3 regions of the Pseudomonas sp. Van50 genome follow, and region 2 is predicted to be linked to each of the others. Evidence: riboswitches for the same ligand, from Rfam matches in the RefSeq annotation. Region 2 holds a riboswitch; each other region holds the start of a gene.
The links. Region 2 has a riboswitch for cobalamin ahead of ACZ5M5_RS11505 (CbtB domain-containing protein). Riboswitches for the same ligand answer to the same signal wherever they lie in the genome.
Positions count from the first base shown of each region.

Region 1: linked by a shared signal. The riboswitch ahead of cobO (cob(I)yrinic acid a,c-diamide adenosyltransferase) and the one ahead of ACZ5M5_RS11505 (CbtB domain-containing protein) in region 2 are both predicted to bind cobalamin.
Region 3: linked by a shared signal. The riboswitch ahead of ACZ5M5_RS25730 (ABC transporter substrate-binding protein) and the one ahead of ACZ5M5_RS11505 (CbtB domain-containing protein) in region 2 are both predicted to bind cobalamin.

Region 1 is NZ_AP024343.1:5,374,579-5,384,355, reverse strand. Features, by position in the region: gene hda (DnaA regulatory inactivator Hda) at 1-175, shown strand, start outside; gene ACZ5M5_RS23005 (C40 family peptidase) at 388-1,014, shown strand; gene ACZ5M5_RS23000 (C40 family peptidase) at 1,180-1,716, shown strand; gene ACZ5M5_RS22995 (PQQ-dependent sugar dehydrogenase) at 1,848-3,158, opposite strand; gene ACZ5M5_RS22990 (hypothetical protein) at 3,336-3,920, opposite strand; cobalamin riboswitch at 4,074-4,283, shown strand; gene cobO (cob(I)yrinic acid a,c-diamide adenosyltransferase) at 4,365-4,976, shown strand; gene ACZ5M5_RS22980 (cobyrinate a,c-diamide synthase) at 4,973-6,367, shown strand; gene bluB (5,6-dimethylbenzimidazole synthase) at 6,364-7,014, shown strand; gene cbiB (adenosylcobinamide-phosphate synthase CbiB) at 7,011-7,919, shown strand; gene cobD (threonine-phosphate decarboxylase CobD) at 7,912-8,904, shown strand; gene ACZ5M5_RS22960 (cobyric acid synthase) at 8,901-9,777, shown strand, end outside.
Region 2 is NZ_AP024343.1:2,582,648-2,592,424, forward strand. Features, by position in the region: gene metH (methionine synthase) at 1-2,198, opposite strand, end outside; gene ACZ5M5_RS11480 (fatty acid cis/trans isomerase) at 2,355-4,646, shown strand; partial or broken gene nfuA (Fe-S biogenesis protein NfuA) at 4,762-5,345, shown strand; gene cobM (precorrin-4 C(11)-methyltransferase) at 5,537-6,283, opposite strand; gene ACZ5M5_RS11495 (cobalamin biosynthesis protein) at 6,361-6,765, opposite strand; gene ACZ5M5_RS11500 (CbtA family protein) at 6,762-7,457, opposite strand; gene ACZ5M5_RS11505 (CbtB domain-containing protein) at 7,469-7,660, opposite strand; cobalamin riboswitch at 7,761-7,995, opposite strand; cobalamin riboswitch at 8,173-8,387, shown strand; gene cobW (cobalamin biosynthesis protein CobW) at 8,486-9,550, shown strand; partial or broken gene cobN (cobaltochelatase subunit CobN) at 9,554-9,777, shown strand, end outside.
Region 3 is NZ_AP024343.1:5,955,255-5,965,031, forward strand. Features, by position in the region: gene ACZ5M5_RS25695 (ribose-phosphate pyrophosphokinase) at 1-623, shown strand, start outside; gene ACZ5M5_RS25700 (50S ribosomal protein L25/general stress protein Ctc) at 766-1,368, shown strand; gene pth (aminoacyl-tRNA hydrolase) at 1,535-2,119, shown strand; gene ychF (redox-regulated ATPase YchF) at 2,142-3,242, shown strand; gene ACZ5M5_RS25715 (MFS transporter) at 3,524-4,732, shown strand; gene ACZ5M5_RS25720 (hypothetical protein) at 5,519-6,106, opposite strand; gene ACZ5M5_RS25725 (DUF3592 domain-containing protein) at 6,110-6,553, opposite strand; cobalamin riboswitch at 6,699-6,893, shown strand; gene ACZ5M5_RS25730 (ABC transporter substrate-binding protein) at 7,035-8,048, shown strand; gene ACZ5M5_RS25735 (FecCD family ABC transporter permease) at 8,045-9,061, shown strand; gene ACZ5M5_RS25740 (ABC transporter ATP-binding protein) at 9,058-9,777, shown strand, end outside.

The DNA of each region.
Region 1 (9,777 bases), 2.8 Mb from region 2:
ACGCGCTTCCCGACGTGGCCTGCACCTGACCGATGAAGTCGGGCATTTCATCCTCACCCGTGGCACCCGCAGCATGAGCGCATTGTTCGAGCTACTCGAGCGCCTCGACCAAGCCTCGCTCCAGGCCCAGCGCAAGCTGACTATTCCTTTTTTGAAAGAAACTTTGGGCTGGTAGAACCGTTGTGAGTAGTGGCTCATGGCCTGTTCTGGACGCGGCGAAACCCGCGGTCCTGCTGGGTTGCAGGCTGCGTGACGTTCAAAATGGGCTTAAGCGCTTAGATGTAAACGTAAAACCGAGAAGTCACATTTGCATCGATTGAATTTGCAAATGAGGTTGATAGAAGGCATAGTCTCGCCATCTTTACTACTTCAGCCACGGTCGTGCCCATGCTAAATCGCTTCGCACCCCTCGTGCCTCTCGCACTCGTTACCCTGTTGTTCGGTTGCGCTGCCCACTCTCCAGTGTCCCAGCAAGCGCCACAACCACAGGTCCGGAATTCCGTTACCGCCCAGTCTTCCTCCGTTGCGTTCCAGGAAGAAATGGCCTCCGACAAAGAACTCGCAGCCTTCGCCGGCAGCAAGCCTTACCAGCTTCCAGTACTGGCTGACAGCATCCTGGAACGTGGCATGTCGCTGATCGGTACCCGCTACCGTTTTGGCGGTACTTCTGAAGCCGGCTTCGATTGCAGCGGTTTCATCGGTTATCTGTTCCGCGAAGAGGCTGGCATGAACCTGCCGCGTTCCACTCGCGAAATGATCAACGTGAACGCCCCACTCGTAGCGCGCAATCAGCTGGAGCCCGGTGACCTGCTGTTCTTCAGCACCAACGGTCGTCGCGGTCGCGTCAGCCATGCCGGTATCTACCTGGGCGACAACCAGTTCATCCATTCCAGCAGCCGCCGCAGCGGTGGCGTGCGGATCGACAGCCTGGGCGACAGCTACTGGAGCAAGACCTTCATCGAAGCCAAGCGCGCCCTCGCCATGGCACCGACTGTGGTCACTGCTCGCAAGTAAGCACACAGTTTGTAAGGCAAACTTAAAGTCTTACTTGAAGTTTGCCACATAGTCGCTAGAATCCTTGATCATTGATTGATGGCAATCCGCCTGCGTACTACGCAGGCGGATTTGTTTTCATGCCCACGGCAGAAAAGCCGCATCCAGATCAGGATTGTTCTGCATATGTCGACGTCGGCCCGCCTCGCGCTCATCTTCCTCGCCGCACTGCTCAGTGCGTGCGCCAGCCGAACCCCGCCGCCAGCACCTGTGGTACGGGCCCCGGTGGTCTTTGCCCCCTCGCAATCCTTTTCCCCTGCCGCCGAAGACGTCCTGTTCCGGGCCCTGGGCCTGGTAGGGACGCCGTACCGCTGGGGCGGCAACACGCCGGATTCGGGATTCGATTGCAGTGGCTTGATCGGTTATGTGTACCGCGACGCCGCCGGTATTTCCCTGCCGCGCTCCACGCGCGAGATGATCGGCATGCGCGCGCCGGATGTCGGCAAGAACGCCTTGCAGACCGGCGATTTGATTTTCTTCGCTACCAACGGCGGCTCTCAGGTCAGCCATGCCGGGATCTATGTCGGCGAGGGGCGCTTCGTCCACGCACCGGCCACGGGCGGCACGGTCAAGCTCGACAGCTTGTCCAAGGCCTATTGGCAAAAGGCTTACCTGGGCGCCAAGCGTGTGTTGCAGCCGGAGCACCTGGCGCGTAATCCCTGAGGACGCTCTTGTGGCGAGGGAGCTTGCTCCCGCTCGGTTGCGCAGCAACCGTCAGAGCCCAAAGGCTGCTTCGCAGCCCAGCGGGAGCAAGCTCCCTCGCCACAGGGGGCCTTCACAAGTCTTGAGTGGTGTTACTGACCCGAGACCCGCCAGATCTTGTTCCCCACATCATCAGCCACCAACAAACCACCCTGCTTGTCGATTACCACGCCCACCGGCCGGCCTTGGGCTTTTTCGTCGGCGTTCAGGAAGCCGGTCAGCACATCCACCGGTTGCCCCACGGGTTTGCCGCCGTTGAACGGTACGAAAATCACTTTATAGCCACTGTGGGGTTTACGGTTCCAGGAACCGTGCTGACCAACGAAAGCCCCTTCGGTAAACGGTGCAGGCAGGGTGCTGCCTTCAGCGAAGGTCAGGCCCAGTGAGGCGGTATGGGGGCCGACAGCGTAGTCCGGGGCGATGGCCTTGGCCACCAGGGCCGGGTTCTGTGGTTCGACCCGGACATCGACGTGTTGCCCGTAGTAGCTGTAGGGCCAGCCATAGAACGCGCCGTCCTTGACCGAGGTGATGTAGTCCGGCACCAGGTCGCTACCGATCTCATCCCGTTCGTTCACGGCCGTCCACAGGGCTCCGCTGCGGGGTTCCCAGGCCAGGCCGTTGGGGTTGCGCAGGCCTGAGGCGAAGATTCGGTGATTGCCGCTGGCCCGGTCCACTTCCCAGATGGCGGCGCGACCTTCTTCGGCCTCCATGCCATTTTCCGCGACGTTGCTGTTCGAACCGGTGGTGACGTACAGCTTGCTGCCGTCGCGGCTGGCGATCACGTTCTTGGTCCAGTGATGGTTGAGGGTGCCGCCCGGCAGGTCGACGACCTTGGTCGGCTGCGCCTTGATCTGCGTGTCACCGTCCTTGTACGGGAAGCGGATCAGTCGGTCGGTGTCGGCCACGTACAGGTCATTGCCCACCAGGGTCATGCCGAACGGCGAATTGAGGTTTTCCAGGAATACCGTACGGGTTTCGGCGATGCCATCGTGATTGGCGTCGCGTAATAGCGTGATGCGGTTGGGGCTGGGCACCCCGGCACCGGCGCGGCCCATGACCTTTTTCATCACCCAGCCACGGATGCCCTTGCTGTCGTCTGGCTTGGGCGGGGCGTTGGTTTCGGCCACCAGCACATCGCCATTGGGCAGCACGTAAAGCCAGCGCGGATGGTCCAGTCCTTCGGCGAACGCGCCCACTTGCAGGCCCTGGGCCGGGGTCGGCTTGGTGCCTTGCGGCCAGCCGATGGCTTCGGCGATGTTGACGGTGGGGACCAGGGTCTTGTTCGGTTCCGGCAGCTTCGGCGCAGGACCGGTGCCATCGGACACTTGCAGTGTGGAAGACTCGCCACAAGCGACAAGCCCGGCGGCAAGGGCGACGATCAGAAGATGGGGTGGCTTGAGCATGCTGGCTTCCCTATGAATGCATGTGGTTATTCATAGAGAAGCGTAGACGCACGGATGGTTCAAACTGCGCGCAAAACCTTGTGGGAGCGAGCTTGCTCGCGATGGCGGCAGGACAATCAAGATTGATGTTGCCAGGTGCGTCGCTATCGCGAGCAAGCTCGCTCCCACAGTAATGAGTCAGCCATGGGCCTGCTTGAACAGCACGGCAATGCCTGGATGGTATTGGCCGGCCTCGTTGCGCAACTTGCGATAGGCGTATGGGAAGTACCAGGCCACCGCGCAAGTGTTTTCCTTTTGCAGGTCGTCGATCATGTCCTGCAGTTCTTCGGGCGTGGCGCTTTGCTGGGCTTTTTGCGGCGAGACGAACAGGCAGCCCAGCTTCAGGTCGCTGGCGTAGCTGATGCGCTTGGCATCGCTGGTGGCTTCCGACAGCGGTTGAGTCAGGTTCAGGTTGTTGACCTTGGGCCAGCGTTGGGTGGCCTGGATGAAGGCCCGCTCATCGGTGCTGGCGATGAACAGGTCGGCGCTGACGTTGCGTTCGCCTTCTTCGTTCTGCTTGCGGGTCGGCGCGTTCTGCAGCGTGACCATCTCGGCCATCCAGGCAGCGGCCGACAGCAAGCTGAGATTGGCTCGTTCATCGAACCAGTAGGGGGTGTCGTTATCGCCGCGCACCGCGTTGTAGCGGTCGATACAATCAAACCAGCGTTCCAGCACCGGGCGCAGGAATTCCAGTTTCGGATTGCTGATGAGCATGCCTTGCATGTTTTGCCCTCTTGTTCTTGTGATATCGGGTCGTAATGTCGCTTTGATATCACTTGCCGCAGGATCACACAAGATTGGCGTCATTTTATTGATCGGCGCCAATGAGTGCCCCGACAGGCGGCTTTAATTGACGCTCCACCCCCAACCCTCTAACCTTCGCCGCTTGTTTCAGGTGCTCTGTGACTGTGTTCGACAGAGTGAAACAGGGAAGCCGGTGAGTGCATACGAACCCGGCGCTGCCCCCGCAACGGTAAATGAGTCAACGCTGTGCCTAAGCCACTGTGTCGCATGACATGGGAAGGCGCGCAGCCCGGCGCCACGCCGCTCATGAGCCCGGAGACCGGCCTGATTCATCCAACGGCATCACGGTGGGCGATGCCAGGCTTGCTGCCGTCTTTTTTTGTGCCCCGCCCGCCGTTATCCAATCCCAACGGAGAGCTCCCCATGACCGACACCCCTGATCGCGATGAACGCCACCTGGCGCGCATGCAGCGCAAGAAAGCCGTGATCGACGAGCGCATCGCCAACTCGCCGAACGAATGCGGCTTGCTGCTGGTGCTGACCGGCAACGGCAAGGGCAAGAGCAGCTCGGCGTTCGGCATGCTGGCACGGTCCATGGGCCATGGCATGCAATGCGGTGTGGTGCAGTTCATCAAGGGACGCAATAGCACCGGTGAAGAGCTGTTTTTTCGCCGCTTCCCGGAGCAGGTGCGTTTTCATGTCATGGGTGAAGGTTTCACCTGGGAAACCCAGGACCGCCAGCGCGACATCGCCGCCGCCGAAGCCGCCTGGGCCGTATCCCGTCAGTTGCTCAGCGATCCGTCCATCGGCCTGGTGGTGCTCGACGAATTGAATATCGCCCTCAAGCACGGCTACCTCGACCTCGATCAGGTGCTCAGCGATCTGCAGGCGCGTCCGCCGATGCAGCATGTGGTGGTGACCGGTCGCGGCGCCAAGCCGGAGATGATCGAGCTGGCCGACACCGTGACTGAAATGGGCATGATCAAGCACGCGTTCCAGGCGGGTATCAAGGCGCAGAAAGGCGTCGAACTGTGAGTGACCCTTGCCTGACAAGCCGCCACTGTCCGGCGGTGTTGATCGCAGCGCCGGCCTCGGGACAAGGCAAGACCACCGTCACTGCGGCGCTGGCCCGGTTGCATCGCAACCAGGGACGCAAGGTGCGCGTCTTCAAGTGTGGCCCGGACTTCCTCGATCCGATGATCCTGGAGCGGGCCAGCGGCGCGCCGGTCTATCAATTGGACATGTGGATGGTCGGCGAGCAGGAAAGTCGCCGGCTGTTGTGGGAAGCCGCCGCCGAAGCGGACCTGATCCTGATCGAAGGGGTGATGGGGCTGTTCGACGGCACCCCGTCCAGCGCCGATCTGGCGCGGCATTTTGGCGTACCGGTGCTGGCGGTGATCGACGGTACGGCCATGGCCCAGACCTTCGGTGCCTTGGCCCTGGGCCTGGCCCGTTATCAACCGGACCTGCCATTCGCCGGGGTCTTGGCCAACCGGGTCGGCACCTTGCGTCACGCGCAGTTGCTCGAAGGCAGCCTGACCGAAGGCCTGCGCTGGTACGGCGCGCTGTCCCGGGAAACCGGCATCGAATTGCCCAGCCGTCATCTCGGGTTGGTCCAGGCCAGTGAATTGAACGATCTCGACCTGCGCCTCGACGCGGCGGCCGATGCCTTGGCCAGTAGTTGCGAAGTGGCGCTGCCGCCGGCGGTGGAGTTCGCCGCGCCGCAGGTGATCGCCGTTGAGCCGTGGCTCGCCGGGGTGCGCATCGCCGTGGCCCGTGACGAAGCGTTCGCCTTCACCTATGGCGCAAGCCTTGATCTGCTACGGGCCATGGGTGCGCAGTTGAGCTTTTTTTCACCGATCCATGACACCGAACTGCCTGAGGCGGACAGTCTTTATCTGCCTGGCGGTTATCCGGAGCTGCACCACCTTGCGCTGGCTCGAAATAAGCCGATGCTGGCCGCGATCCGTGCCCACCACGCCGCCGATAAACCGTTACTCGCCGAATGCGGCGGCATGTTGTATCTGCTCGATTCATTGACCGATGTCGACGGCGTGCGCGCCGAACTGCTGGGTTTGCTGGCCGGTGATGCGCAGATGCAAAAGCGCCTGGCGGCCTTGGCATTGCAGTCGGTGGATTTGCCGGAAGGCAACCTGCGTGGGCACACCTATCATCATTCCCTGACCAGTACCGAGGTTGAACCGATTGCCCGTGGCCATAGCCCCAATGGCGGGCGAGGGGCGGAGGCGGTTTTCCGGCAGGGGCGGATGACGGCTTCCTATGTGCACTTTTATTTTCCGTCCAATCCCAGGGCGATTGCCGGGCTGTTTGCGCCAGATCTTGAGGCCGCCTTCGCGAGCAAGCCCGCTCCCACATTTGATCACCTGAACCCTGTGGGAGCGAGCTTGCTCGCGAAGCGGCCATGACCGACAACGCTTTCTCCCAGGCCGAACGCGATGCGGTCTACCGCGCCATCGCCGAGCGCCGCGACATGCGCCATTTCAGCGGCGGCACGGTAGAGCCGGCCCTGTTGCGCCGTCTGCTGGAAGCCGCGCACCAGGCCCCCAGCGTCGGCCTGATGCAACCGTGGCGATTCATCCGCATCAGCGACCGCGCCTTGCGTGGGCAGATCCGCCAACTGGTGGAACAAGAACGCATTCGCACCGCCGAAGCCCTGGGCGAGCGCAGCGATGAATTCATGAAGCTCAAGGTCGAAGGCATCGATGATTGCGCCGAAGTGCTGGTGGCGGCGTTGATGGAGGATCGCGAGCGGCACATCTTCGGTCGTCGGACCTTGCCGGAAATGGACCTGGCCTCGCTGTCCTGCGCCATCCAGAACCTGTGGCTGGCCTCCCGCGCCGAAGGGCTGGGGATGGGCTGGGTGTCATTGTTCGAACCTCAGGCCCTGGCCGACCTGCTGGGCCTGCCCGCCGGGGCCAAGCCGCTGGCGATCCTTTGCCTGGGCCCGGTCGAAGGGTTTTACCCAGCGCCGATGCTCGCCCTGGAAGGTTGGGCGCAACCGCGTCCGCTCAATGAACTGCTGTATGAAAACCGTTGGGGAGTGAGCCCATGAGCGTGGCGTTGCTCAGTGCCGCTGCGGTGGCGCTGGATGCGCTGTTGGGCGAGCCTCGGCGCTGGCATCCGTTGGTGGCGTTCGGCGGCTTTGCCGATCGCATCGAACAGCGTTTCAACTCAGGCGGACGTGGCTGGCGCAGCCACGGGGTGACGGCTTGGGTGATGGCCGTGGTGCCGTTGACCTTGCTCGCCACGGCCCTGTCCTGGGCGCCGATGGTGGGCTGGTTGGTGGATATCCTGGCGTTGTATTGTGCCCTCGGCCTGCGCAGCCTCGGCGAGCATGTCGAACCGGTGGCGCGGGCACTGCGCAGCGGTGATCTGGAGCAGGCACGCCAGCGCGTCGGCTATCTGGTCAGTCGCGAGACGGCTGAACTGGACGAAACCGCCGTGGCCCGCGCCGCCACCGAGTCGGTGCTGGAAAACGGCAGCGACGCGGTGTTCGCCGCGTTGTTCTGGTTCGCCGTGGCCGGCGCGCCCGGGGTGGTGCTGTACCGCCTGAGCAATACCCTCGACGCCATGTGGGGCTATCGCAACGAACGCTTCGAGCGCTTCGGCTGGGCAGCGGCCAAGATCGACGATGTGCTCAACTACATTCCGGCGCGCCTGGTGGCGTTGACCTACGCGCTGCTCGGCCAGACCCGCCTGGCGTTCAAGTGCTGGCGCAGCCAGGGCCCGACCTGGGACAGCCCCAACGCCGGGCCGGTGATGGCCGCCGGGGCCGGAGCGCTCGGTGTCGAGTTGGGCGGGGCGGCGGTTTACCACGGCGAACTGCACCAACGTCCGCCCTTGGGCGAAGGCGTACCGGCGAGTGCCGATTCCATTGATCGCGGCTGGCAATTGGTCCAGCGCGGGGTATGGTTGTGGTTGCTGATTCTCTGCCTGGGAGCTGAGTTCTATGCTTGAGCACGGCGGACGCTTGCGCAACGCGGCCCGGCAATACGGCATTGCCGAGGCCGATTGGCTCGACTTGTCCAGCGGCCTCGCGCCTTGGCCGTTCGACGTTCCGGCGATTCCCCCGCGGGCTTGGGCGCGCCTGCCGGAAACCGATGACGGCTTGGAGCAGGCCGCCTGCGATTACTACGGTGCGTTGGATGTGCTGCCGGTGGCCGGTTCGCAGATGGCCATCCAGCTGTTGCCGCGCCTGCGTCGCAGCGGCAAGGTTGGCGTCTTGTCGCCGTGTTACGCCGAGCACGCCGAAGCCTGGCGCCGCAGCGGCTATATCGTGCGCGAAGTGCTGGAAGCGGAAGTGGATTTCTTCCTCGATAGCCTCGATGTGCTGGTGGTGGTCAATCCGAACAACCCCACGGGCCTGAGCCTGGCGCCCGAGCGTTTGCTGGATTGGCATGCCCGCCTGGCCCAGCGCGGTGGCTGGTTGGTGGTGGATGAAGCGTTCATGGACGTCACACCGGCGCTGAGCCTGGCGGCGTACACCCATCTGGTCGGGCTGATCGTCCTGCGTTCGTTCGGCAAGTTCTTTGGCCTGGCCGGGGTTCGCCTGGGCTTTGTATTGGCCGAACGCCGCTTGCTCAAGTTGCTTGCCGAACAAGTCGGGCCGTGGGCGGTCAGCGGGCCGACCCGGGTGCTGGGCCAGGCGTGCCTGCTGGATAGCGATGCCCACGCAGCTCAGCGCCAACGCTGCGAAGCCACCAGCCAACGCCTGGCGCTGTTGCTCGAACGCCACGGCTTCAAGCCGCAGGGCGGCTGCGGATTGTTCCAATGGCTGATCACCGAACACGCCCAGGGGCTTCACGATTTCATGGCCCATCGCGGCATTCTCCTGCGCCTGTTCGTGAACACCAGCAGCCTGCGTTTCGGGCTGCCGGCCGACGACAGCGAATTCCTGCGCCTCGAACAAGCCTTTGAAGCCTACGCCAAGGACACCCCATGACCACAGTGATGGTGCAGGGCACCACCTCCGATGCCGGCAAAAGTACCCTGGTCACGGCCTTGTGCCGCTGGGTCAGGCGCCAGGGCGTGGGCGTGGTGCCGTTCAAGCCGCAGAACATGGCCCTCAACAGCGCCGTGACCGCTGACGGCGGCGAAATCGGTCGGGCTCAGGCGGTGCAGGCCCAGGCCGCCGGTCTCGAACCGCACACCGACATGAACCCGGTGCTGCTCAAGCCCAACAGCGACACCGGCGCCCAGGTGATCATCCATGGTCGTGCCGTCACCACCATGAACGCCGTGGCTTATCACGATTACAAAGCCATCGCGATGCAAGCGGTGCTGGCCTCCCACGCGCGCTTGAGCGCGGCTTATGCGGTGGTGATGGTGGAAGGCGCCGGCTCGCCGGCGGAGATCAACCTGCGCGCCGGTGACATCGCCAACATGGGCTTTGCCGAGGCGGTGGACTGCCCGGTGCTGCTGATCGCCGATATCAATCGCGGCGGGGTGTTCGCCCATCTGGTCGGCACGCTGGAGTTGCTTTCCCCCAGTGAGCAGGCGCGGGTAAAGGGCTTCATCATCAACCGTTTTCGTGGCGACATCGCCTTGCTGCAACCCGGCCTGGACTGGCTGGAGGCGCGCACCGGCAAACCGGTGATCGGCGTGTTGCCGTACGTCATGGATCTGCACCTGGAAGCCGAGGATGGCCTCGATCAGCGCCAGATCGACAAGGCCGAACACGTGCTGAAAGTGGTGGTGCCGGTCTTGCCGCGCATCAGCAACCACACCGATTTCGATCCGTTGCGCCTGCACCCACAGGTCGACCTGCAATTCGTCGGCCCCGGCCAGCCCATCCCGCCGGCCGACCTGATCATCC
Region 2 (9,777 bases):
AGGTGGGCCACGGCCTGCTTCATCACACGGGCGGACTTGACCACTTGGGGCAGGAACATTTTGCCGGCACCAAACAGGTCGCCGACGATGTTCATGCCAGCCATCAGCGGGCCTTCAATGACCTCGATCGGCCGGGTGAACGACAGTCGCGACTCTTCGGTGTCTTCGACGATGTGGGTGGTGATGCCCTTGACCAGCGCATGCTCCAGGCGCTTGTTCACTTCCCAGCCGCGCCATTCCTCGGTTTCCGCTTCCTTGACGCTGCCGTCGCCCTTGTACTTGTCGGCGATGGCGAGCAGGGCGTCGGTGCCTTCGGGGGTGCGGTTGAGGATCACGTCTTCCACGGCATCACGCAGTTCCGCCGGGATCTGGTCGTAGATCTCCAGTTGGCCGGCGTTGACGATGCCCATGGTCAGGCCCGCGCGGATCGCATACAGCAGGAACACCGAGTGGATCGCCTCGCGCACCGGGTTGTTGCCACGGAACGAGAACGACACGTTGGACACGCCGCCCGAGGTCAGCGCGTACGGCAGTTCGTCGCGGATGTAGGCGCAGGCGTTGATGAAGTCCACGGCATAGTTGTTGTGTTCTTCGATACCTGTGGCGACGGCGAAGATGTTCGGGTCGAAGATGATGTCTTCCGGCGGGAAGCCGACTTCATTGACCAAGATGTCGTAGGAGCGCTTGCAGATTTCCTTCTTGCGCGCCTCGGTGTCGGCCTGACCGGCTTCGTCGAATGCCATCACCACCACGGCGGCACCGTAGCGCTTGCACAGCTTGGCGTGGTGGATGAACTGCTCGACGCCTTCCTTCATGCTGATGGAGTTGACGATGCCCTTGCCCTGGATGCACTTGAGGCCGGCTTCGATCACTTCCCACTTGGAGGAGTCGATCATGATCGGCACGCGGGAAATGTCCGGTTCGCCGGCAATCAGATTGAGGAAGGTCACCATGGCCTTCTTCGAATCGAGCATGCCCTCGTCCATGTTGATGTCGATCACCTGGGCGCCGGCCTCGACCTGCTGCAGGGCCACTTCCAGCGCTTCGGTGTAGTTGTCCTCGCGGATCAACCGGGCGAACTTGGCGGAACCGGTGATGTTGGTCCGCTCGCCGACGTTGACGAACAAGGAGCTGCGATCGATGGTGAACGGTTCCAGGCCCGACAGGCGGCAAGCCCGCGGGATCTCTGGAATCGGTCGCGGCGCATAGCCGGCCACGGCCTTGGCGATGGCCTCGATGTGCGCCGGGGTGGTGCCGCAGCAACCGCCGACAATGTTCAGGAAGCCGCTCTGGGCGAACTCTTCGATGACCTTGGCCGTCTCGGCCGGCAGTTCGTCGTATTCACCGAACTCGTTGGGCAGGCCGGCGTTGGGGTGGGCCGATACGTGGGTGCTGGCCTTGTTCGACAGCTCTTCCAGGTACGGGCGCAGTTCGCTGGCGCCGAGGGCGCAGTTCAGGCCCACGGAGATCGGCTTGGCGTGGGCCACCGAGTTCCAGAAGGCTTCGGTGGTCTGGCCGGAGAGGGTGCGGCCGGAGGCGTCAGTGATGGTGCCGGAGATCATGATCGGCAGTTCGACGCCCAGTTCTTCGTAGACCCCTTGCACGGCAAAGATCGCCGCCTTGGCGTTCAGCGTGTCGAAGATGGTCTCGATCAGGATCAGGTCCGCGCCGCCTTCAATCAGGCCCTTGGTGGCTTCGGTGTAGTTCTCCACCAGTTCGTCGAAGGTCACGTTGCGGTAGCCGGGGTTGTTCACGTCCGGCGACAGCGAGCAGGTGCGGCTGGTCGGGCCGAGCACGCCGGCGACGAAGCGCGGCTTGTCCGGGGTTTCCAGGGTCTTGGCGTCAGCCACCTGGCGGGCCAGGCGTGCGCCTTCCAGGTTCAGCTCGTAGGCCAGGCCCTGCATGCCGTAGTCGGCCTGGGACACCTGGGTGGCGTTGAAAGTGTTGGTTTCCAGGATATCGGCGCCGGCATCCAGGTAGGCTTTTTCAATGGCACCGATCACGTCGGGACGGCTGAGCACCAGCAAATCGTTGTTGCCCTTGACGTCGCTCGGCCAGTCGGCAAAACGCTTGCCGCGGTAGTCCTGTTCTTCCAGCTTGTAGCTCTGGATCATCGTGCCCATGCCGCCGTCGAGGATCAGGATGCGTTCCTTGAGGGCTTGCTGGAGAAGATAAAGGCGAGCGCTGCGATCGGACATAGGACTACCTGGAAAAAAGGACCATTACGAAGGCCGGGATGATAGCAAACCTGCGCAGGATTTGATCATGAGGGGCTTTTGCATGAATATCGCTCATGTTTGCAAGGCGATGTTGGCCCGGTAGAATCGCCGGACTATCTCTTAGGGACCCGAGACATGCCGTACCGCGTCTTATTCGGCAGTCTGCTGCTGTCGTTGTCTTTTAGCGCAGCCGCCGGGGATCCCGTTCCGGCGATCTCCTACACCCGCGACATCCAGCCGATCTTCACGGAAAAATGCGTGGCCTGTCATGCCTGCTACGACTCCGCCTGCCAATTGAACCTGGGCAGCGGCGAAGGGGCGGCACGGGGGGCGAGCAAGCTGTCGGTGTATGACGGCGAGCGACGCCAGGCGGCCGAACCGACCCGTCTGTTCTACGATGCCTCCGGCCAGCGGGCCTGGCAGCGCAAAGGTTTCTATTCGGTGCTCGATGCCCAGGGCAGCCAGGCGGCGTTGATGGCGCGGATGCTGGAACTGGGGCACCGTACGCCATTGCAGCCCAACGCCAAATTGCCGGAAGACATCGTGCTTGGGCTCAACCGTGACAACACCTGCCCGGTGCCGGGGCAGTTCGACGAATACGCCGCTGCGCATCCCCGCGAAGGCATGCCGCTGGCGGTCACCGGCCTGACCGACCAGCAATACCAGACCCTGCAGCGCTGGCTGGCCGCCGGCGCCCCGATCGACCAGCAGGCCTTGGCCCCGAGCGCCGCCGAAGCCTTGCAAGTGGTGCAGTGGGAAAACCTGCTCAACGCCCCCGGCGCCCGGGAAAGCCTGGTGGGGCGCTGGTTGTTCGAACACTGGTTCCTGGCGCATATCTATTTCAAGGACGGCGAACCGGGGCATTTCTTCCAATGGGTGCGTTCGCGTACGCCCACCGGCCAGCCCATTGACCTGATCAACACCCGCCGTCCGAACGACGATCCTGGCACCCGCGTCTATTATCGGCTCTGGCCGGTGCAAGGGGTGATCGTGCACAAGACCCACATCACCTACGGCTTGAGCGCGGCGAAGATGGCGCGGATCAAGAGCCTGTTCTACAGCGGCAAGTGGCAGGTCACCGCGTTGCCGGGCTACGGTCCGGAGCGCCGGGCCAACCCGTTTTCCACCTTCGAAGCGATTCCGGCCCAGGCCCGTTACCAATTCATGCTCGATAACGCCGAGTATTTCGTGCGGACGTTCATCCGCGGGCCGGTGTGCCGGGGCCAGATCGCCACGGACGTGATCCGCGACAATTTCTGGGCGCTGTTCCAGGCCCCCGAACACGACCTGTACATCACCGATCCGAACTACCGCGGCCAGGCCACGCCGCTGTTGGCGATGCCGGGGCAGAACGACGATGTGGGCAGCGTCCTCAGCCTGTGGCTCGATTACCGTGACAAGCGCAACGAGTACGAGGCCTTGCGCCGCGACAACTATGCCGAGCTGCCGGCACCGAGCTGGTCGACGCTATGGGCCGGCAACGACAACGCGCTGCTGAGCATTTTCCGGCATTTCGACAGCGCTTCGGTCACCAAGGGGCTGATCGGGGAGGTGCCGCAGACGATGTGGCTGTTCGACTTCCCGTTGCTGGAGCGTACCTATTATCAGTTGGCGGTGAATTTCGACGTGTTCGGCAACGTCTCCCACCAGGCCCAGACCCGGTTGTATTTCGATTTGATCCGCAACGGTGCGGAGCAGAACTTCCTGCGCCTGATGCCGGCCGACTCCCGGGAAGGCTACCTCGACGACTGGTACCAGGCCGGTGGCAAATTCAAGATGTGGCTCGATTATGAGGCCATCGACGATGACAAGCCGACCGCCCTCAAGCTTGACGAACGCGACCCCAAGGGTGATTTCGCCCAGCAACTGCTGGTCCGTTATGGCGATCTGAACGCGCATCCCGATCCGATCAACCGCTGCGACGGTGCCTACTGCTCGCGCCCGAACATCGACCCGGCGCTGCAAAACGCCGAGCAGGCCCTCAGTCGGCTGGTGTCGCGCCCAGCGGCGGGGCTCAAGGTGATCGACCAACTGCCGGAAGCGACCCTGTTGCGCATCGAAACCGCCAGCGGCCAACGTGAGGTCTACAGCCTGCTGCGCAACCGGGCCCACAGCAACGTGGCGTTCCTGCTGGGCGAGGAAACGCGCTATCAGCCGGGGCTGGACACGCTGACGGTCTACCCGGGCGTGCTCAGCAGCTATCCGAACTTCATGTTCAACATTCCGGCCGGGCAAGTGCCGGCATTCGTCGAGGCCATGGAACGTGCCCAGGATGAGCCGGCGTTCGAGCGGATTGTCGAGCGCTGGGGGATTCGCCGCAGTCACCCGCAGTTCTGGTATTACTTCCATGACCTGAGCCAGTACATCCAGGAAACGGAGCCCGTGGAAAGCGGTGTGCTGGACATGAATCGCTACCAGAACCTCTGATCGGCCTGTCCGGCGGCAAACCCCGTGCCGTCGGACGCTTTCCTGACAAAAATACTAGGACTTTGTCCGGCGCGATGATTGGCGTAAACTGCCGTCAAGCCTGCGAGGAGTTTCCATGACCGCCATTACCATTACCGATGCCGCCCACGATTACCTGGCCGACCTGCTGTCCAAGCAGAACACCCCGGGGATCGGGATCCGCATCTTTATCACCCAGCCCGGCACCCAGTACGCAGAGACGTGCATTGCCTACTGCAAGCCGGGAGAAGAAAAACCCGAAGACACCGCGTTGGGGCTCAAGAGCTTCACCGCGTACATCGACTCGTTCAGCGAAGCCTTCCTGGACGATGCGGTCGTCGACTACGCCACCGACCGCATGGGCGGCCAGCTGACCATCAAGGCACCGAACGCCAAGGTGCCAATGGTCAACGCCGACAGCCCGGTCAACGAGCGCATCAATTACTACCTGCAAACCGAGATCAACCCGGGCTGGCCAGCCACGGCGGCCAGGTTTCGCTGATCGATGTGGTGGAAGACGGCATCGCCGTGCTCCAGTTCGGCGGCGGCTGCCAGGGCTGCGGCCAGGCTGACGTGACCTTGAAGGAAGGCATCGAGCGCACCTTGCTCGAGCGCATTCCAGAGCTCAAGGGCGTGCGCGACGTGACCGACCATACGCAGAAAGAAAACGCCTACTACTGATAGGTGTTCGCTGCGGAGAGTGTGTGGCGAGGGAGCTTGCTCTCTCGCCACCATCGTTTCAGTCGTCAGCCTGTATCCACCACCCCTGTGGGAGCGAGCTTGCTCGCGATAGCGGTGGGGCAGCCTGCGATGATGTTGAATGTGCCGTTGTTATCGCGAGCAAGCTCGCTCCCACAGGGATCGGGGCTGTGTCAGGGCCGGTAGAGATGCGCATGTCCGGCGCGGTACAGCGACGACTCGCTGAACACGTCATTGCCCAGCACACGCCCCACCAGGATCAGCGCCGTTCGGCGGAAACCCTTGGCCTGCACCTTCTCGGCAATATCTGCCAGCGTCCCCAGCACCCAATCCTGATCCGGCCATGTCGCCCGGTGGATCACCGCAATCGGGCAATCCGCGCCGTAGTGGGGCCGCAGTTCGTCGACGATCTTTTCCAGGTGATTGACCCCCAGGTGAATCGCCATGGTCGCCCCGTGCTGTGCCAGGTTGCCCAGTTCTTCCCCAGCGGGCATCGGGGATTTATCGGCGTAACGGGTGAGGATCAGGCTCTGGGAGATGTCCGGCAAGGTCAGTTCGGCACCCAGCAGGGCGGCGCAGGCTGAGGTCGCGGTCACGCCCGGGATGATTTCGAAAGGGATGTCCAGTTCCCGCAGGCAACGAATCTGTTCGCCGATGGCGCCGTACAGGCTCGGGTCGCCGGAGTGCACCCGGGCCACGTCCTGGCCCTTGAGATGGGCGCTGCTGATCAATTCGATGATCTGTTCCAGATGCAGCTCGGCGCTGTTGATCACCTGTTCGGCACAATGGCCTTCGAGGACGGCGGTTGGCACCAGCGAGCCGGCGTAGATGATCACCGCGCACTGGCGGATCAGTCGCTGGCCTTTGACCGTGATGAGGTCCGGGTCGCCGGGGCCGGCGCCGATGAAGTACACGGTCATGACCGGCTCCTGTGAAAGGTGGGTGAGCGTCGCCCAGATGAAGATCGCTCATGATCCTGGGCGGCGATTATCGGGATTTACGCCACGACCGCCAATGCCAACGTGCTCATGGGGCCTGTTTGACGGGGAATCAGCAGGGTTGCGGGCGTCGTGCCCAATTGATCGGCCAAGGCCAGGGCGGCGCTTTCGGCGATGCCGTAGCAACCGGTTTGCGCGAAGGCGATCTCGGAACGATGGCTGAGCCGCCGCTCGTAACCGGCCAACTGTTCGGCACTGAAGCAGGTCAGCGGCAAGGCCAGTTGCCCGGCCAGCTCCAGCAGCCCGGGCTCGTCACGCTTGAGGTCGATACTGGCCAGGGCCCGTACCTGTTGAAGTTCGATGCCGTGGGCCAGCAACGTCTGTTCGAGCAAGGCCCGCAGCGTGCTGGCGGGGCATCCGCGCTGGCAGCCCAAGCCGATCACCAGGATCGACCCGGTGCTCATGCGTCGTGGTGGGCTTGGCCGTCACGGCGAAACAGCCAGGCGCTGATCAGGCCCAGGGCCAGCCAGAAGGCGACGTTGGTCACCTGCGAGGCGATCTTGAACTGGCTTTCCAGCGCTTCGGGCGCCAGCATCGAGTGGACTTCGGGCTGCGGCGCACCGATAACGTGGGGCACCAGCAACGTCGCCACGCCCAGCAGCTTGAGCAGCCAATGCCGGCCGAAGGCAATCAGGGCAATGCCCACCGCCGTCGAGGCCGCGGTGCCGATCCACCACATCTGCCGCTGGGCCAGGTCGGCCGCTGCGGTGCCGGGCAATTCCGGGGGCAGGCCGAGGGTGGGTGCCAGGACGAAAGTGGCATAACCGGCCAGGCCCCAGAGCAGACCCTGGGAGGTGCGAGTCGGTGTGCGCAAGGTGTACAGGCCCGCGAGCATCAGGGCAAAACCCACGGCGACCACCAGGTTGCCGCCGGTGGTGGACAGCACGCGCTGCCAGCCATCTTCCGGCTCCCAGGCCTCGGCATCATGGGTGTGGGCCACACCGTCGGTGTGCTCATGGACCTCGGTCGCCGGGGCCTTCTCGAAGGTTTCCGCCTGGAGAATCAGCGGCGATACCCAGAAACTCTGCAACAGGGTCAGCAGCAGGGCGGCCAGCAAGCCGCTGAAACCGGCGGTCTGCGCGATACGCTTGATCATGTCGTCAGTTCTCAATGGCAGGGGAAGGCGGCGCTGTGGCGGGTATCGTGGGCGGCGTTGTGCACCGCTTCGATGTGGGAGAAACCGGCGAAATAGACCAGCCCCGCGCCCAGGATCGAAGCCAGGATCGCGGCGCTCAGGCGTTGGCTCAGGGTGGTGGTGCTGCTGGCGGTGCGGGCGGTGCTGCTGCTGATGGTCGACATGGCGCTTCCCTCTGTTTTTGTTCCGTGGGGATGCGAGCGCAATGAGACCCCGGGCGAAAGATCGCCAAGGTTCGAACAGCGCCCGCCCACCGCGGGTTTGTTGATGCTTGAGTCATGGGCCGGTCTCCGGGCTCGCGAGGGGCAGGGGCTGGGCCTTGCCTGCAAGCATCACCTTCCCATGCGCCCTTGTAGCAGGGCAGACACAGTGGTTCAGACGCTTCGCTCGCTTACCGTTGCGGGGGCAGCACCGGACTGACGTGGCTTTGGAGTAAAGCACACGATTCACCGGTTTCCCGTTTCACCCTGTGAAGGGCACCCGTAACTAGGCGCACAGGAGAGCATGGGTGGGGCGGGGCCGTCAATGCACAGGGGGCCGCTGCGCAGCCCATCGCGAGCAAGCTCGCTCCCACAGGGGGCTGCGGGATCCAATGTGGGAGCGAGCTTGCTCGCGATGGCGGCGGCAAAGACACCGCAGAACTCACTTGCGGAGATTGACCCGCCCCACACCCTGCGTAGCCTTGCGCCTTCGAGGTTCTTCGGCCTGTGCCGAAGCTAAGAAGGGAACGCGGTCCAAGCCGCGGCTGCCCCCGCAACTGTGAACGGTGAGGTTTCTGCAAGGCCACTGTGCATGCCCTTTTACCAAAGGCGCACGGGAAGGCGCAGCCATTGCCAGTCGAAAGACTGGCCCGCCGTCAGCCAGGAGACCTGCCTCGAGACAGATTCTCACTACAACCGGGCGGGGTGATCCGGTGGCGAAATCTTCCGTGCACACCTGTGCCCGCGGTTGTCGTCCCGTTTGCCCGCCACCTTGCCAAAGGGCATCCGATGAAAACACTGGCCAAACTCCCCGTCACCATCGTCACCGGCTTTCTCGGCTCGGGTAAGACCACTTTGCTGCGGCACATGCTCGACAACGCCCAAGGCCGGCGCATCGCCGTGATCGTCAACGAGTTTGGCGAGCTGGGTATCGACGGCGAGATCCTCAAGCAGTGCGCCATCGGTTGCACCGAAGAAGAAGCCAACGGCCGCGTCTACGAACTGGCCAACGGCTGCCTGTGCTGCACGGTGCAGGAAGAATTCTTCCCGGTGATGCGCGAGCTGGTGGCCCGGCGCGGCGACCTCGACCATATCCTGATCGAAACCTCCGGCCTGGCCTTGCCCAAGCCGCTGGTCCAGGCCTTTCAATGGCCGGAAATCCGCAGCGCTTGCACGGTCGATGCGGTGATCACTGTGGTCGACAGCCCGGCCGTTGCCGCCGGCACCTTCGCCGCCTTCCCCGACCAGGTCGATGCCCAGCGCAAACTCGATCCGAACCTGGACCACGAATCGCCGCTGCACGAACTGTTCGCCGACCAACTGGCCAGCGCTGACCTGGTGATCCTCAACAAAGCCGACCTGATCAGCCCTGAAGACCTGGCCAAGGTTCGCCTGGAAGTCGCCGAAGAGCTGCCGCCGGCGGTCAAGGTCATCGAAGCCAGCAGCGGTCGCCTGCCGCTGGACGTGTTGATCGGCCTGGGCGCCGGTTCCGAAGAACACATCGACGGCCGCCACAGCCATCACGACCATCACCACGATGGCGACGATGACGACCACGATCACGACGCCTTCGATTCCATCTCCATCGAGCTGCCCCAGGCCGACGAAAGCCTGTTGCTGGACGCGCTGACGCAACTGGTGGTCCAGCACGGTGTGCTGCGGGTCAAGGGTTTCGCGGCGATCCCGAACAAGCCGATGCGCCTGCTGATCCAGGGCGTTGGCACGCGTTTCGACAAACATTTCGACCGCCAGTGGGGCGCCGAGGAAGCGCGGGTCACCCGTCTGGTGCTGATCGGCCAGGCACTCGATGCCGCACTGCTCGAAGCGCAGTTGCGCGCCGCCCTCAGCGCCTAAGCCATGCACCTGCTCAGGACCCAGCCCGGCGGTTTCGTGTCGGATGACAACATTGCCGACCTCGGGCAAACCCCCGCCGAACTGGTGATCCTGTGCAGCGGCGACTCCAGCCTGGCGCTGCTGGCCGAAGCGGCGAAGCAATTGCCGGGCGATTATCCGGAGTTTCGCCTCGCCAACCCGATGCAGGTGCAGAACCACGCCTCGGTGGATCTGTATTTCGAAGACGT
Region 3 (9,777 bases), 3.4 Mb from region 2:
CCATCAGCGCGAAAGTCGTGGCTGATATGCTCACCGTAGTCGGCATCGACCGTGTCCTCACGGTTGATCTGCATGCTGACCAGATTCAGGGTTTCTTCGATATTCCCGTGGATAACATCTACGGCTCCCCCGTCCTGGTGGATGATATTGAAGACCAGCGCTTCGAAAACCTGATGATCGTGTCCCCGGACATTGGCGGCGTCGTGCGTGCACGGGCTGTTGCCAAATCCCTGGGCGTGGATCTGGGTATCATCGACAAACGCCGTGAGAAAGCCAATCACTCCGAAGTGATGCATATCATCGGCGACGTCGAAGGGCGCACCTGTATCCTGGTCGATGACATGGTCGATACCGCCGGCACCCTGTGCCACGCGGCCAAGGCCCTGAAAGAGCATGGCGCTGCCAAGGTCTTTGCCTACTGCACACACCCTGTGCTGTCCGGTCGGGCAATCGAGAACATTGAAAATTCCGTGCTGGACGAGCTGGTGGTGACCAATACCATTCCGCTGTCCGCTGCAGCACAAGCCTGTGCGCGTATCCGTCAACTGGATATCGCACCGGTGGTTGCCGAAGCGGTTCGCCGCATCAGCAATGAAGAATCGATCAGCGCGATGTTCCGCTAAGGGCCCTGCCCTTCCCAGGACATCTCGTTGACGAAAAGCGCCCCGCCCCGACATCACCTGTCGGGGCGGGGCTTTTTTGCCCATACCGTGCCTGACGCTGGTCGCAAACGTCACTCGGTCATGGCTATTTTGGAGATACAACATGAACGATTTTACTCTGAATGCTGAAGTGCGTTCCGACCTGGGGAAAGGTGCGAGCCGCCGCCTGCGTCGTCTCGCAAGCCTGGTTCCAGCTGTAGTCTACGGTGGCGACAAAGCCCCTGAGTCCATCAGCATGCTGGCCAAAGAAGTTGCCAAACTGCTCGAAAACGAAGCGGCCTACAGCCACATCATCGAGCTGAACGTTGGCGGCACCAAGCAAAACGTCGTGATCAAAGCCCTGCAGCGTCACCCGGCCAAAGGCCACGTGATGCACGCTGACTTCGTCCGCGTTGTTGCCGGTCAGAAGCTGACTGCTGTTGTTCCAGTGCACTTCATCAACGAAGCTGCTCCGGTCAAGAAAGGCGGCGAGATCTCGCACGTGACTTCCGAGCTGGAAGTTTCCTGCCTGCCGAAAGACCTGCCTGAATTCATCGAAGTCGACCTGGCTGACGCCGAAGTTGGCACGATCATTCACCTGTCCGACCTCAAGGCTCCTAAAGGCGTTGAGTTTGTTGCTCTGGCACACGGCGATGACAAGGCTGTTGCCAACGTCCACGCTCCACGTGTTGCTCCAGAAGCCACTGAAGAAGGCGCTGCAGAGTAATTTCACTCTGTCGCCGGAGTGACCGGAAACATCGCGGACTGGAACGTAGCGAGACAGCGGGCGAGAACGCGAAGTTTACTTAACGGTAAATCCGCCATTTTCGTCCACTGTCGCAACACCGCCTGATTGCGACATCGTTATCCACACTCCAGGAAGGGCCCCTATCGTGACTGCCATTAAACTGATCGTTGGCCTGGGAAATCCAGGCGCTGAATACGAACAGACCCGGCATAACGCAGGGGCCCTTTTTGTTGAGCGCATCGCGCACGCACAAGGCGTCAGCCTCACGGCCGATCGCAAGTATTTCGGCCTGACCGGGCGCTTCTCGCACCAGGGTCAGGATGTTCGCCTGTTGATCCCCACCACCTACATGAACCGCAGCGGCCAGGCCGTGGCGGCATTGGCCGGTTTCTTTCGCATCAAGCCTGAAGAAATCCTGGTGGCCCACGACGAACTCGACCTGCCTCCGGGCGTTGCCAAGCTCAAGCAAGGCGGCGGCCATGGCGGTCACAACGGGTTGCGCGACATCATCGCGCAACTGGGTAATCAGAATACCTTTCACCGCCTGCGGCTTGGCATCGGCCACCCAGGCGTTGCCAGTATGGTTTCTAACTTTGTCCTGGGTCGTGCGCCTCGCGCCGAACAGGAAAAACTCGATGCCAGCATCGACTTTGCCCTCGGCGTGCTGCCGGATATCCTCGCCGGTGAATGGAACCGCGCGATGAAAAACCTGCACAGCCAGAAGGCCTGACACTTATCCGAGGGGAAACACCATGGGATTCAATTGCGGCATCGTCGGCCTGCCTAACGTCGGCAAGTCCACCCTGTTCAACGCCCTGACCAAATCCGGTATCGCGGCCGAGAACTTCCCCTTCTGCACCATCGAGCCGAACAGCGGCATCGTGCCGATGCCCGATCCGCGCCTGGAAGCCTTGGCGGCTATCGTCAACCCCAAGCGCATCCTGCCGACCACCATGGAATTCGTCGACATCGCAGGCCTGGTGGCTGGCGCGTCGAAAGGCGAAGGCCTGGGCAACAAGTTCCTGGCCAACATCCGTGAAACCGATGCCATCGCCCACGTGGTGCGCTGCTTCGAAGACGAGAACGTGATTCACGTCTCCAACAGCGTCGACCCGAAGCGCGACATCGAAATCATCGACCTGGAACTGATTTTCGCCGACCTCGACAGCTGCGAAAAACAACTGCAGAAAGTTGCCCGCAACGCCAAGGGCGGCGACAAGGACGCGGTCGTCCAGAAAGGCCTGCTGGAACAATTGATCGCCCACTTCACCGAAGGCAAGCCTGCACGCAGCCTGATGAAGAACATGAGCACCGACGAGAAGCTGGTGATCAAGGGCTTCCACCTGTTGACCACCAAACCGGTCATGTACATCGCCAACGTCGCTGAAGACGGTTTCGAGAACAACCCGCACCTGGATGTGGTCAAGGCCATTGCCGAGGAAGAAGGCGCCATGGTCGTTCCGGTCTGCAACAAGATCGAAGCGGAAATCGCCGAGCTGGACGACGGTGAAGAGAAAGACATGTTCCTCGAGGCCCTGGGCCTGGAAGAGCCTGGCCTGAACCGCGTGATCCGCGCCGGCTACGAGATGCTCCACCTGCAGACCTACTTCACCGCCGGTGTCGAAGAAGTGCGCGCCTGGACCGTCCGCGTGGGTGCCACCGCACCGCAAGCCGCCGGTGTGATCCACACTGACTTCGAAAAAGGCTTCATCCGCGCCGAAGTCATCGCCTACTCGGATTTCATCCAGTACAAGGGCGAAGCGGGCGCCAAGGAAGCGGGTAAATGGCGTCTGGAAGGCAAGGAATACATCGTCAAGGATGGCGACGTGATGCACTTCCGTTTTAACGTCTAACCCGCCACGCCGCTCCACGCAGTATCCAAAAAGCCCCGTTATCGCCCCGCGATGCGGGGCTTTTGCGTTGGAGCATCTCGTTGCAATTCAGAACCGTCCGATATCAATCCGTCGCCCGCCTCCGCCTGGGCTTCGTTTGCTTGAATAACTGGCCTGCCCAAATAACGTGTAACGGCCCATTCGCAGGCGTGCTCAAATGACCAGCCGCCGGTTTGCCGTCCCATCAGTTTGTGTCACAGGCAGCGGGTTATTCATCAGTGTCACATGATAAAGGAAGCATCATGGCAAACCCCTACCGCGAACTTTTCTCCGCCCCGGGCGCCATCGGGCTAGTGATTACGAGCGCCATTGCCCGTCTGCCACAGGCAATGATCGGCATTGGCATCATCACCATGCTGGTGCAGCAGACAGGACTTTATTGGCTGGCAGGCGCGGTCGCCGGCACTTACACCCTGGCGACTGCGCTTATCGGTCCGCAAGTATCGAAACTCGTCGACCGGCGGGGGCAACGCCGGGTTCTACCCCCTTTGGCGGCCTTCAGCACCAGTATGCTGCTCGCGCTGATCATTGCCGTGTATATGAGCGCTCCGGTCACATTACTGTTCATTCTCGCGGCATTGGCGGGCACGATGCCAAGCATGCCCGCCATGATAAGGGCACGCTGGATACAACTTTTCCGTGGCAAGCCACAGCTACACACAGCCTTTTCCCTGGATACCGTTATAACTGAACTGGCCTTTGTCATCGGCCCACCACTTGCCATTGGTTTGAGCATCAGTTTTTTCGCCCAAGCCGGGCCCCTTGCTGCGGTCTTGTTGTTGATAGTCGGCGTGACGGCGTTTCTCATGCAGCGGCAGACGGAACCGAAGGTGGTCGTGGGCACGGCGAGGAGTACAGGGTCGGCCTTGCTTATCCCCGGCGTTCCTACCATCGTGCTGGCACTGTTGGCGATGGGCGTCATTGGAGGATCCGTTGACGTGGCGGTTGTCGCCTTCGCCAACGCACAGGGCTGGCCGGCGTCTGCCAGCTTCATCCTGGCAACCTATGCCCTCGGCTCACTGATCGCTGGCCTGACGTTCGGCGCCTTAAGGGCTTCCATGCCGATTGATCAGCAGTTTTTTATCGGCTCGCTGGTAACGGCGGTCACTGCTGTGTTGCCCATTCTTTCACCGAACGTCTATGTCCTTTCCGGAATGCTATTTTTGGCAGGCATGTCGTTTGCGCCAACGATGGTCATCATCATGAATCTCGGTACGATGATTGTTCCGCCTTCCAGGATCACCGAAGGGTTTACGTGGATGTCGACCGGCGTCAGCATCGGCGTAGCGCTCGGCGGCGTATTGGCGGGCTTGGTCATCGACGCCTGTGGCGCCCAGACAGGGTTCGGCGTCGCGATTGTCGCGGGCCTGGCCATGGTGCTGATAGTGTTTGCAGGGCTGCGTACACTGCGCGCTTCGTCTGCAACTGGTCACGAAATCACCTTCCAGTGAGGTGCATGACTGGACTTGATGCATGCCTCGATTTCCAGAATCCATTCAGTGTGGCCGCCACTCGGTGCCTCGCTAGGGCTCGGCATGCCCTCACTCCGGCATTTATGTAACTGAACCACCGTCATCGCGAGCAAGCTCGCTCCCACACTGGATCGGGAACGATCTACAGATTTGCGGCCACTGCAAATCCCTGTGGGAGCAAAGCTTGCTCGCGATAGCAGTGGATCAGCTTGCATCTGCGTTGAATGTACCCTCGCCTTCGCGAGCAAGCTCGCACGCATTGGGTCGCTGACGATCTACAGATTTTCGGCCACTGCAAATCCCTGTGGGAGCAAAGCTTGCTCGCGATAGCAGTGGATCAGCTTGCATCTGCGTTGAATGTGCCCTCGCCTTCGAGAGCAAGCTCGCACACATTGGGTCGGTGACGATCTACAGATTTTCGGCCACTGCAAATCCCTGTGGGAGCAAAGCTTGCTCGCGATAGCGGTGGATCAGCTTGCATCAGCGTTGGATGTACCGCCGTCTTCGCGAGCAAGCTCGCTCCCACAATGGGATCGCACTAGGACCGGAAGAGCCAGGTCGGCTATAAGGCCGCCTCGCGAGCAAGCTTTGCTCCCACAGATCTGACAGGTGTACGAGCGGGAGAGCCAGGCCGGCTGTCAGGCCGCCTCGCTTTTGATCTTGATCTGGGGCGCCCCGTTAACCACGCTGGCCGAACGCAGGCATTGTGGAGTGGGCATCCCGGCATGCATGCCGGGATAGCCGTGGCATTACTCCACAATCCGACTAGAACAGATAGCCTATGTAAATCGCAGCGCCGCCACCGGCCTGCAGGCCAGCGTTTATACCGGCCATGACCACCGCCCCCTTGGCCGACTTCGCCAGCCGCTGGTTGACCAGGGTGGAAGCGATGAGCGAGGTCGCCGGGTTGGAATTCAGTGCCATCGACAACGCCAGCAACTTGGGATCAAGCCCGAACAACAGCGCCGTGGCCGAGCCGCCGATTCCCAGGCCCACCCCTACTTCGGTGTACATGCAAGGTCCGGTGATATCGTCACTGGTCAGGTCACGAGCGACCAAGGCATCGCTGACAAACACCTTGCCGGTGCTGGGAAACGCCTCCGCCGCGCCGGCCGCAGCCACACCCTTGCCCTTGATCTGGATATTGATCTTGCCGAAACGCGGCAGCCGCGCGCCGAATCCGGCACCGACTCCGACGCCGCCGTAGCGGTAGCTGATGTCCTCGCCCTCGGGCGAACGCAGGATGATCGAACCGCCGCTGCCCGCCACCATGACCACGGTCAGGCCGCCGCCGCTGGCGGTCTGATACTGCCAGCGACTTTCATTGACCGGGATCGGGATGTTGTAGCTCATACGTTAAAGTCCTTTATGTGAATGAACCGCACCGCGACCGCGCTGACGGATAGCTTTTGCCAGACCGACCAGCGTGAACACCAGACCGATAAGACCCAGGACCCCGGAAGTGCCCCACAGCGCGGCCAAGTCATCGACGATGGCGCTGTTGGCAGGCTGCTCGGGCAGGTAATGCACCCGCACCGGCTGACCCTGCTGATAGCCGAAAATGAAGCCGCCCTGGGGGTAGGAGATTTTTTCACCACTGCTCGTGGTGAAGGCGATCTCAGGATGCGAACCACCGGCATTCAAGTGGCTGACGATGCCATCGGCGGTCTGTGCGCGGTCGAGAAACTCGCGTCGCTCAAGCGTGAGATTGATGGCAATGCTCAACAAACCGATACCAATCAGGGCAAACAGCAGGCCCAGCAATATCTTCCCGATGTGTGACGGGGTGTAGTTAGCCATGGTTTGTCTCAGTGTTCGTCCATGAAGAGGGCGACCAGAATAGCAAGAAGCGGCGCTATGCCGCACCTCCGGAAAATCATTCCCGCAACCGTACGACGCCAGGAGAAGACCTCTCAGTGGCGAGTGGTGATAAACACCCTGATCGACTACCATGCCCAGCGCCGGTTCCCCCACGGGACTAATAGGGAATCCGAGATGCCACGCACGGCATCAAACGGAACTGCCCCCGCAACTGTAGGTGCTGAGCCTGCTCCTCAATGGCCACTGGGATCGCCCCGGGAAGGCTGGAGCCAGGCGATGACGCATCAGTCAGGAGACCTGCCGGCCAAGTCAATCACTAACCGGCGGGGTGTCCGGGAAGGGCATCCTTGCGTTGCGCGTCACTGGGCCGATCGGCACTTCAGTGCTTCAGCGGCAGCGTTCGATGATGTGTTTTCCAGTCCGTCCCCTGCTCCGTGTACGGTCAACTGGAGTTTGCGTCATGCTGCTGCCCCGCCTTGCCCCCCTTGTCATCGCCCTGGGTCTGCCGAGCCTCGCCCACGCGGCTCCAACTCACTATCCCCTGACCCTCGAGAACTGCGGCAGCACGCTGACTTTCGAGCAATCGCCCAGTCGCGCCGTGACCATCGGCCAGGCCGGCACTGAAATGCTCTATGCCATGGGGTTGAGCGACAAGGTGGTCGGCACTTCGCTCTGGTTCAACGATGTGCAGATGAAATACAAGGCGCAGAACGACAAGATCGAACGCCTGGCTGATAACGAGCCGAGCTTCGAGGCGGTGATCGGCAAACGCCCGCAACTGGTGGCGGTGGAACTGGAATGGATGGTCGGGCCGCAAGGGGTGGTCGGTACCCGCCAGCAGTTTCACGAACTGAAGATCCCGACCTACCTGATGCCCTCCGATTGCGAAGCCAAGGATAATCTGGTCGGTGCGGACGGCACGCGGCTGGAGGCGTTTCGCATCGACAGCATCTACAAGAGCATCAGCCAGTTGGCTGAAATCTTCGACGTACAGGAGCGTGGCCAGCAGTTGAATGCCCAACTCAAGGCGAGCCTGGCGAAGTCTATCGCCACGGTGCAGGCCAAGGACCTCAAGCAGACGAGCGCGCTGTTCTGGTTCTCCAGCGCCAGTCTGGATATCGACCCCTATGTGGCCGGGCACAAGGGCATTCCTGACTTCATGCTCAGTACCCTGGGCGTGCGCAACGTGGTCGAATCCGATGAGGAATGGCCGACCGTCGGCTGGGAAACCATCGCCAAGGCCAACCCGACCTTCCTGGTCATTGCCCGCATGGATCGCCGACGCTTTCCGGCTGATGACCATGAAAAGAAGCTGCAATTCCTGCGCAGTGACCCGGTGACCCGCAATATGGACGCGGTGAAAAACAACCGCATCATCATTCTCGATGCGATGGCCATGCAAGCGAGCATCAGAATGTTCGACGGCCTGGAAACCCTGGCGACGGCCATCAGCGGCTACGACCTGCCGAAATGATTCCGACGCTGATTCGAACGTTGCTGGCGTTGGCGGCGCTGCTCCTGGCAGTGATTGCCGGCGTGGCCATCGGTGAGACGAGTATCGAGCCGAGTGTGGTGTTCCAGGTGCTGGCCAACAAACTGTGGGCCGCAGGTTATGCCCTCGACCCGATAGACGAAGGCATCGTCTGGAACTACCGGCTGACCCGTGCGCTGGTGGCGGCGGCCTGCGGTGCGGGCCTGGCGACCTGCGGGGTGATCTTGCAATCGCTGTTGCGTAACCCGTTGGCCGATCCTTACCTGCTCGGCATCTCCGCCGGCGCCTCGACAGGCGCGGTACTGGTGGCGCTGCTGGGCATTGGGGCGGGGCTGATTTCGTTGTCGGTCGGGGCCTTCGCCGGGGCCGTTGCCGCGTTCGCCGTGGTCGTTTTGCTGGCCCGTGCCAGCCGCTCACCCGCTGGCACCGGGCAGATCATCCTGGCCGGGATTGCCGGTTCGCAGTTGTTCAATGCGCTCACCGCGTTTCTGATTACCAAGTCCGCCAGCTCCGAACAAGCTCGCGGCATCATGTTCTGGTTGCTGGGAAATCTCAGTGGGGTCCGTTGGCCGTCGGTGTGGCTGTCGGTGCCCGTGGCATTGATCGGTCTTGCGGTGTGCCTGTGGCACCGGCGGGCGCTGGACGCCTTTACCTTTGGCGCCGACTCGGCCGCCTCCCTTGGCATTCCGGTACGCCGGGTGCAATTTCTGCTGATCAGCTGCGCGGCACTGGTGACAGCGGTGATGGTGTCGATTGTGGGCTCCATCGGTTTCGTCGGGTTGGTCATTCCCCATGCCGTGCGTTTGTTGCTGGGGACCCGGCATGCGCGCCTGTTGCCAGCGAGTGCGTTGGGTGGCGCGGTGTTCCTGATCGCCGCCGATGTCTTCTCGCGAACGCTGATCAAAGGCCAAGTCATCCCGGTCGGCGTCATCACTGCACTGGTGGGTGCTCCGGTGTTCGCGTTGATCCTGATCGGTCGGAGAAATGCCCGATGAATGCCGTCACCTCTGTCATCGGCGAATCCGTGCTGAGTTGTTCCGCCCTAGGGTTCCATGTGCGGGACGCCGAGTTGTTGCACGATATCCACTTGGACATCCGTCGGGGCGAAACCCTGGGCCTCGTCGGGCCCAACGGTTCGGGAAAATCCACACTGCTCAAACTGCTGGCGGGCGTGCGCGCCCCCAGCCGGGGCGACATTCGCCTCAACAACCAGCCCCTCAAGACGCTGGCACGGCGAACCGTCGCGCAGACCCTGGCTGTGGTTGAGCAACAAGCCGACACACTGGATGCGATCAGCGTGTTCGATGCCGTTGCCTTGGGCCGAACGCCGTGGTTGTCAGCCTTGAGTCCGTGGTCAAACGAAGACGCGGCCATCGTCCAGCAGGCGCTGTGGGACGTCGATGCGGCGCACTTGAAAAACCGCACCTGGCACAGTCTGTCCGGCGGTGAACGTCAACGCGTTCACATCGCTCGGGCCCTGGCCCAACGCCCGCAGATTCTCTTGCTGGACGAACCCACCAATCACCTGGATATCCAGCATCAGCTCGCCATCCTGAAAGTCGTGCAAGCGCTACCCGTCACGACGGTCATCGCCCTGCACGACCTGAACCAGGCGTTAACCTGTGATCGCCTGGCGGTACTGGAACGGGGCCGGCTGGTGGCCCTCGGCAAACCTCTTGAGGTGCTGACCCCGCAACGCTTGCAGGATACG